Linked DNA regions of Agarilytica rhodophyticola. The protein of the gene in region 1 interacts with the protein of each later gene in a pairwise test. Links are inferred from orthologs where the notes say so. Each region holds a gene or a part of one and is shown on either strand. Other genes may lie near its edges.

Evidence for each region.
Region 2: the proteins of topA (region 1) and BVC89_RS02580 interact in binary tests that used the Escherichia coli proteins (3 or more experiments, as listed by UniProt). The link is inferred for Agarilytica rhodophyticola from one-to-one orthologs.

Annotation. Positions count from the first base shown.
Region 1 is NZ_CP020038.1:2,916,938-2,921,812, reverse strand. What follows is about bases 757-3,954. They hold topA (type I DNA topoisomerase), read right to left. Parts: upstream 3,615-3,954; coding sequence 957-3,614; downstream 757-956. Other genes in these bases: BVC89_RS12425 (hypothetical protein), read left to right, coding at 3,903-3,954; BVC89_RS12435 (hypothetical protein), read right to left, coding at 757-896. Outside these bases: BVC89_RS12440 (hypothetical protein), read right to left, coding at 1-75; more of BVC89_RS12435, read right to left, coding at 330-756; more of BVC89_RS12425, read left to right, coding at 3,955-4,655; BVC89_RS12420 (hypothetical protein), read right to left, coding at 4,657-4,875. UniProt on the Escherichia coli protein: Releases the supercoiling and torsional tension of DNA, which is introduced during the DNA replication and transcription, by transiently cleaving and rejoining one strand of the DNA duplex.
Region 2 is NZ_CP020038.1:606,650-610,457, reverse strand. What follows is about bases 840-3,808. They hold BVC89_RS02580 (IMPACT family protein), read right to left. Parts: upstream 2,643-3,808; coding sequence 2,037-2,642; downstream 840-2,036. Other genes in these bases: BVC89_RS02570 (hypothetical protein), read right to left, coding at 3,170-3,808; BVC89_RS02575 (DUF6942 family protein), read right to left, coding at 2,648-3,166; BVC89_RS02585 (di-heme-cytochrome C peroxidase), read left to right, coding at 840-1,955. Also shown: more of BVC89_RS02585, read left to right, coding at 1-839.

The sequences.
Region 1 (4,875 bases):
TTCCCCACTCTCGTCTGCGCGACGTAGGGCAATTTCCCCGTTTGGGAGCTCGATAATTTCAAAAAGCGTTGTCATGTAATGTAAAGTGTCCTATGCGTATTACTTTAATTCTATCATCTGTCAGCGTATAAATCTTGTTAATACTACAAAAACTTGACACTTTCGCTTATTTGCAATGACATATGATTTAAAAAGGTTAAATAAGCCCTAAAACTGGTCGTTTATCGCAGGAACAATGGTTCACAATAGCTGCATAAACATACTTGCCTGAAAACAATACTGTTAGAGCAAAATAGCATAACTATAAGAATAAACTAAGACCAAAGCGATTAATACTCGATATCGGAGGCAATATGACGCTCCAAAAGCTCCCGTGCACTGTCGATGCAATCACCAATAAAGTCCTTTTGCTCTCGCCACCCTAGCTCATTAGTAGAATGGGCAGATGATGTACTTACTATAAGATCATCGGCTTGATATGGAGTTTCGGAATTGGGGCTATTATTTGAATTCTGGTCAACCGCAGCAGTATACGATGCAAAGGCTTTAGAGACATGAGAAGAAGAAAGCGCATAAGAAGGTGAAGCGATAGATAAAACAAGACGATCGAGTCTAAATAACCAGCTTTCCTCGTTATCAATTAAAGCGATAATTTCTTCTTGCTTATAGTTCGCAGTAGCCAAGCGTTGCCGCATGGCCACCAAAGAACCTCTTACTTCCACAAGCCCCAGCACAGCTCCAAAATAGTCTAACAGACCACGATGGAGGCAAAGCATGCTGCCTTGCAAGTTCGCTAAGCGCTCAACACGAATACTGGAGTCTATACACCTACTCATGAGCAGCGACGCAAATGTCAGCTGCTGGCGGAATATCTTTTGTGCTTCTTGCGCGCTCATATCACCCTTTAGCAATAGGATCTTACATATGTGTCTGCAATCAAAGCTTGTTAGCAGACCCTATGCTTTTTTCTTTTTACTTGCTTTTTTAGTCGCTTCTGTAATTTGCCATTTACCATCTTGGTAAAAAGCCTTCCAACCTGTCGCTTTACCCTCTTCCTCTGACTGAACGTATTGCTCTTTGGTTTTACGACTGTATCTAACAACCGTATCGCGCCCCTCAGAATCCTCACTAGGCGCCTTTAATATATGTGCATATTTAGGATCTAGAGCTTCTTTAACCGTAAGCAGTTCTTTCACTAGAGGCGCCCTTGTCTCTCTATTCTTAGGGAATTGACTGGCAGCCAAAAATAAACCTGAAGCACCGTCACGTAACACGTAGTGATCATCGACCTTCAAACATTGTAGGTCAGGCATCTGAATGGGATCCATCTTAGGCGGCGCAGCTTCACCATTGCGCAATAACTTACGTGTGTTTTTGCACTCTTCATTGGTACAGCCAAAATATTTACCAAAACGACCAGATTTAAGCTGCATATCACTGCCGCACTTATCACACTCAATTACCGGCCCATCGTAACCTTTAATTTTGAATGTCCCGGTTTCCACTTCATAGCCGTTACAGTCAGGATTGTTACCACAAATGTGTAGTTTGCGCGTTTCATCTAGCAGATAACTGTCCATCGCGGTATTACAGATTTTACAGCGACGTTTTTGCCGCAGTTGCCTCGATTCAGCTTCATCATCTTCATCAACATTTACTGCTTCGTCACCAGCAACCAAGTTCATGGTAGCTTTACAACGCTCTTTAGGTGGCAGTGCGTAACCAGAACAACCAAGAAATACACCTGTTGCTCCCGTCCTTATTTGCATATTACGCGAGCATTTCACGCATTCGATATTCGTCTCTACCGGCTCATTGCGACGCATACCCGCTTCGCTGTCTTTCGCCACTTCAAGTGTTGCAGAAAAGCTTTCATAAAACTCATCGAGCAACTCGATCCAGTTTTTATTGCCTTCAGCCACACCATCTAGCGACTCTTCCATACTAGCGGTAAAACCGTAGTCCATAAGGTCACTAAAGCTTTCAACCAGGCGCTCGGTCACGATGTCGCCCATTTTGTTAACATAGAAACGTTTATTTTCTACATGAACATAGCCGCGATCTTGGATAGTTGAAATGATAGCTGCGTAAGTAGATGGACGACCAATTCCGCGCTTTTCCAATTCTTTTACCAAGGCGGCTTCAGTAAAACGTGCCGGCGGCTTAGTGAAGTGTTGCGTTGGTTGAACTTCGTGCAAGTTTAGAATGTCGCCCACTTTAACGTCGGGCAGAATAGCATCATCTTCTTTTTTCGCTGGCTGAGGCATAACCTTAGTGTAGCCATCGAAGCGGATAACTCGCCCGCGCACTCTCAATTCATAATCGCCAGCCATCACCGTTACTGTTGTACTAGTGAACTTAGCTGGTGTCATCTGACAAGCAATAAACTGTTGCCAAATTAAGGTATAGAGACGCTCTGCATCTCTCTCCATACTTTTCAGCTGGGTAGGTTTGCAAGTAACATCAGAGGGACGAATTGCCTCATGCGCTTCCTGCGCGCCCTCTTTACTGCTATAGATATTGGGCTTTTCCGGCAAATATTTTTGCCCGTACTCATCTAAAATTAAGTCCCGACAGGTCTGAATTGCTTCTGCACTCAAGTTGGTAGAGTCAGTACGCATGTAAGTAATATAGCCGGCTTCGTACAAACGCTGAGCCAGAACCATGGTCTTTTTAACACCAAAGCCTAATCGTGTTGAGGCTGCCTGCTGCAAGGTAGAGGTGATAAAAGGAGCACTTGGCTTGGATGATGTGGGCTTATCTTCACGATTAGATACGCGGTATTCTGCTTGTTTTAGCGCCGTGACGGCAACATTGGCCTGTTCTTCATTGGTCGCTTTAAAATTTTCACCTTGAAATTTTTTAAGCTCGTATTTGGCTTGCTCGTCTTTTGGCGATTTCAGTAGCGTACTGATACTCCAAAATTCTTCAGGAATAAAGGCGCGGATTTCGCTCTCACGCTCACTGACAAGACGAACAGCAACAGACTGTACCCGCCCTGCAGACAAACCCTTAGCGATTTTCTCCCACAATAGGGGCGACACCATATAACCCACCACACGATCCAGGAAACGGCGAGCTTGCTGGGCATGAACGCGATCCAAATCGATCATTCCTGGGGATTCAAAGGCTTCCTGAATGGCTGTCTTAGTAATTTCGTTGAACACCACACGACGATAGCGATCGTCATCTCCACCGATAGCTTCACGTAAATGCCATGCAATAGCCTCTCCCTCTCTATCCAAGTCCGTCGCGAGGTAGATCAGATCAGCATCATCAGCGAGTTTTTTAAGCTCGGCAACCACCTTTTCTTTGTTCGGTAAAATTTCATAGTGGGCCGCCCAATTCTTTTCGGGGTTGATTCCCATGCGGCTGACCAACTGCTCTTTTGCTTGGCGTTTCTTGTAGCTCGCTTTTTGTTCAGGTGACATTTTGCGTGTAGCAGCGGCCTTTCTCGCTGTTTCTTTAGGATCAGCCTTCTTTTTACCTGAACCACTGGTTGGTAAATCGCGAATATGTCCGACACTTGATTTCACAACGAAATCTTTGCCGAGATATTTATTGATGGTTTTCGCCTTGGCAGGCGACTCAACAATGACCAGTGATTTCCCCATAAACCCCTTCTTATTACTGAGTCTTAGCTCAGAGTCCGAAATTCATAACTTAACGATATGCCAATGTAACGCTGCGCATATATAAGGCCTGAATAGCCCAAGGTCAAGCCGAAATTAATAATTAACATCATAGCAGGACATGAAAACCTAATGACGATGTTAGCGTTTGCCACCCTATTTAGCAGCTTCATAGCCCTTTATTACCGAGTCAAATCACTGTTTTTGGCAGCGAATTTCCCCAATCTTTGAATATCATCTATTATTAAAAAATAATCTAGATTGTTTCCTATGTCAGACTTTTCAACTGTTATCTTGCTTATTGCAATCACTTCACTCTCGTTATTCGTTGTCAGCACAGTCAACAAAAGGCAGTTGCGCGCCCAAGTTATCAGCCAAAAGCTCATGCAGATGAAGCGCCGCGTCACCGAACTTGAAGAATTATCAGCCACATTAGAACCTTTAGTCGAAAATAACGAATTTTCCAAACTCATAAACGATGAAGTAATCGACATTACTCAGGTCATGGTCAAACTTTCGCCAAAGGATACACTGCTCAATGTTAGCTTGGAGGAAGCTGAGAAGCGGTCGCAAGACTTGCTAGACCCGAATGCAAAAGCTGAGCTTTTTCGTCTTATGGAAAGTGATGCGGCTATCGCCCGCGCAGAATATGCCATCACAGAAGCAGCACGAGTTATCCGCAAACGCCAAGCCGCCGATAAAATCCCTGAGGGCAAGATGGAACAACTCATCGTCGGCCTAAACTGGTCAAACTTTATGGTGAAAGTGGTGACAAATGTTGGCCAGGGGCATCAAGCTGCCAATAATGGCAATACACTGCGCGCATCTGCTTACTACCGCAAAGCCATGGAGCTTATCTCACAATCTCATCAAAGGGACGAAAGAATGAGCCAACTCACAAAAGAAATGGGAGAGATATTGAGTGGAAAGCGCACAGCGCTGTCGCTTGAACTTATGCCTGAATCCCTTTATAACCCCCAGCACAAAACCGTGAATAACGAAGTTGATGACAATAGCCTATAAGTTACACACATGCATCTTCTAAACGTGTTAACAATTCACGCAGCATATCGATCGCTTGCTGCTCACTTTTGTCACCACATTTTTCGTCCCAAAAGCAGGCAACACTCATCCCATTAAACTCAAGTTCTGTAATACCAGGCACGATGTCGTGCAATATCCTTTCTAACTGCGGCCATTGCCGTTCTGGTGCGCAATTGCTGCCAAGCCAATCCCACTTGCC
Region 2 (3,808 bases), 2.3 Mb from region 1 along the record:
GTGGCGAATTTGGTGAAGACTTCTCAACACCGGTTTATCTCGATCAAGGTTGGGATAATTCAGATAGCATGTGGTTTTACAACACCACTCAGGGATCGAATTTAATTCCCTATGATTTTTTTCTCGCTCTGGAACTAGCAGACAGCGAAGAGAAATTTAAATCCGATAAGATATTCCATAAGTATCGTTACCTGCCCCAAGCTAAGAGCTTCTTCAACGAAGACGCCCTAGCAGTAGGTTTCACTAAAGACGAATACAAGGGTAGAGACTACATAGGATATACCTGTGCGGCCTGTCATACGGCACAAATTAATTATAAAGGTCAGGCCATTCGCATCGATGGTGGGCCTGCTATGGCTGATATGGTTGGCTATCTCCACGAAATGCAAAAAGCCATGATGACGACGCGGGATGATAAGGCGAAAAGAGAGCGTTTTATCAACAATGTGTTGGCGCTCGATAATGACTATAGCCGTGCTGAAGAAGTGGAAAAAGACTTAGAAAAATGGACGGGAGTTATTCTAAATTACAACACGGTCAACCACAGTAAAGTTAAATATGGATTTTCGCGCCTCGACGCCTTCGGACGCATATTTAACCGGGTATTGCAGCATGTTATCAATAAAGACCAAGCCCGCACCCTAATGCTTATCGCCACCAATGCTAGAGGCGAGCGCATGCTTACCCCAAAGCAAGTGGATGCGGTGCTTAAGGGAGTAGATGAAACAATTATTGGCGACAACCAATTTGCCCTTATTTTAGAGCGGCTGAGCTCGGACGAGGGAGACTACCCTAACCTCAGTTACACAAATATCCTCCGTTTACGAGATTATTTGTTTAACGAACCTAATGCGCCAGTAAGCTACCCCTTTCTTTGGGATATCACTCATTCAGACTATGTTCAATGGAATGGCATTGCCGGTAACGCAGGTGCAGGACCACTAGGTAGAAATGCCGGTGAAGTTACTGGCGTGTTTGCAACTCTTGACTGGCAAGCAAGTGAGCCTTTCTTCAGTCTCAGCGCTCACCTATCAGGCCAAAAGAATAAACACAAAAAAGTGAAGTTCGAATCTTCTACTGACTTAACGAACCTTAAAAGACTGGAGCATCAATTAAAAAGTTTGAAATCGCCCTTGTGGCCGCAAGAAATGCTGGGGTCAATTGACCAGGAGCAAGCGCAGAGAGGTCAGCTCATCTATGCCAACTACTGTCAGTCATGTCACCAGGTGATAGATAGAAATGACTGGGATAGGGTCGTTATAGGCCATATGTCCTCGCTTGAGGACGTCAAGACTGACCCTGCCATGGCTGAAAACAGTATTAACTACAAAGGCAAAACAGGGAATTTCCAAGGGACTTATCAAGGCGTAGATGTGGGTGGAGATATTATTCTTGGCGAAGAAGCACCTGTTGCAGTAATCCTTACGGCAACCACTCGTGGTGTGGTTGCAACGCCAGATCCAGATAAAGGATTTATTAGGCGTTGGTTAGATTTGATTTACACTCTGGCAGGATCATTTTTTGATAACGATATTAAGCCGAGTATTAAACAAGGCACCTATGAGCCTGATACTACAGCCGAGCCGTTTCGATCTTTACTCTCATATAAGGCAAGATCATTAAATGGTATCTGGGCTACCGCGCCTTATCTTCATAATGGTTCAGTACCAACATTGTATGACCTATTATTGCCCAAAAAACGCGAAGGTGATCCTGAAGACGGCCGTTACAGACCCGATACTTTTATGATCGGTACACGGGAGTTTGACCCGAAAAAAGTAGGCTTTGTCTATGAGGGCTATGAGGGGTTTTCCTTTACAACTAACAAGCGCGGTAATTTTAATAATGGCCACGAGTACGCGGCAGGACGCACACCGCAGCCTAACGGAGAGATATTGCCCAGTCTGACTGAAGCTGAGCGCTGGGATCTATTAGAGTACTTAAAAACGCTTTGATAATTATATTAAGAGTAGAAAACAATAACTTATTGTTTTCTACTCTTAATCCCCCCCTTATCCCTCATCTTTGCCTAGACATTATTGTTCAGCAATCAAGGTGCCGCCCTGAGCAGAAAGAAAATCTGTTAAGGTTGGCAATTCTTCAGGTTTAATAGCAAGATTAAAACGTACCACCTGCTGATAATCAACGTCCACCATTTCACCTGAGTGTAAGCTCAGCCAGTGCCGAAGAGGCTGTTCTAGAGCAAACCCACCCTCAACCACAATATCTATAAGCGGGAATTTCGTATACGTTGATATTTTATCCATGACCTGTTGGGCTGCCGAACTATAGGCTCTAACTAAACCTCCAGCTCCTAATTTAATACCACCAAAGTAACGTACAACCACTAGCATAATGTTGCCTACACATTTGTGCTGCAGTACATTCAAAATAGGTTTTCCCGCTGTGCCACTGGGCTCACCATCATCAGACATTGCCACCAAGGCGGGGGACAGGGGGTTACCAATTAAATACGCCCAGCAATGGTGCCTAGCGTCGGGATATTGTGACCGAGTCTCATCAAGACGTAGCAACGCTTGCTCGCGACTGGATGCCGGCAAGGCAATGGCAATAAAACGACTCTTTTTGATTTCATATTCGGATTCACTTACATCCGATAATACTTGATATTCTCTAGACATTAATCCTAACTGACACTCATCATTTGTACATATTTCACTAGCTGATCAATTCTCTCGTTACTCAGCTGTCGATAATCAAAATAGGGACAAACAATAACACGCTTACTTTTGTTAATGGCAAAAAATGCATCTTGCCAATCGATACTAAAGGGCATATTTAACTCAGCAGCATACGTTTTTCCGGCGATAATATGAATACAGTCAAAATCAAAGTTTGGCTTCGAAAATAACAAGGCTTCTTTTGTATCTCCTTGCAGTAAAAATAAATCACGATATTGGCGCCAACCGTTATGACTGTTAGACCATTTAAGCGCATACAAAAACTTGGCATAGACATTAAATATCTTACGCCAATGATTGCCGGTTTGTTGCGCAATAGAATAAACCTCTCCTTTTACCAGGGATCTCATCTTTGTAAGTGCCTGATATTCCGGCATAGGCGGACGATTAGCGATATATACGGCAAGGGAAAAACGTTCCGCCCCCAAACCAATACGCCCGGAGGCATTAACAGCGTCTATCATAAACTACATCTCATAACGATTGTTTCTCATCCAAATTGCCAATGACAGAAAAACAAAAGAAACAATAATGCCTACAAAAACTTCTGGGCCAGATAAAAAACTTTTACTCAGGCTATTCATAAACTCGTGACCATCACCAAAATAATCTTTCATATGATTATTAAAATCAGGAATATAACTTGCGAAAATATTGAATAGCCATGATCGACCAAAAAAGATGTTCTCCACAATTATAATGCCTAGTGGAGGTAGAATAGACCACATCATCGGAGAACCAGAAGTTGATGATGATACCAACATCAGCCAACTATAAATCGGTGAAAACCATAAGCCACTGGCAAAAATAAACAACAAGGCGCTGAAAAAAGCTAAGACAAGACCGGAGTTAAATAATACAAGACCTATATTCCCCAAACCAAGAATAAAACTGAGTAAAGTCACGATAATTAAGAGTATAAGAATAGTAACGAGGCTGATGATCAACGCCGAAACAGGAACAATAAGCAGCCCTGTTAAAAATTTCACGAGAACATTATGAGTTTCGGAAATGGGCATGGATTTCCAAAATAAAATACTGCGATCTCTACGATCATCGTATAGAGAACCGAGTAAATAATTCATCGTAACCAAAGTAGATATAGA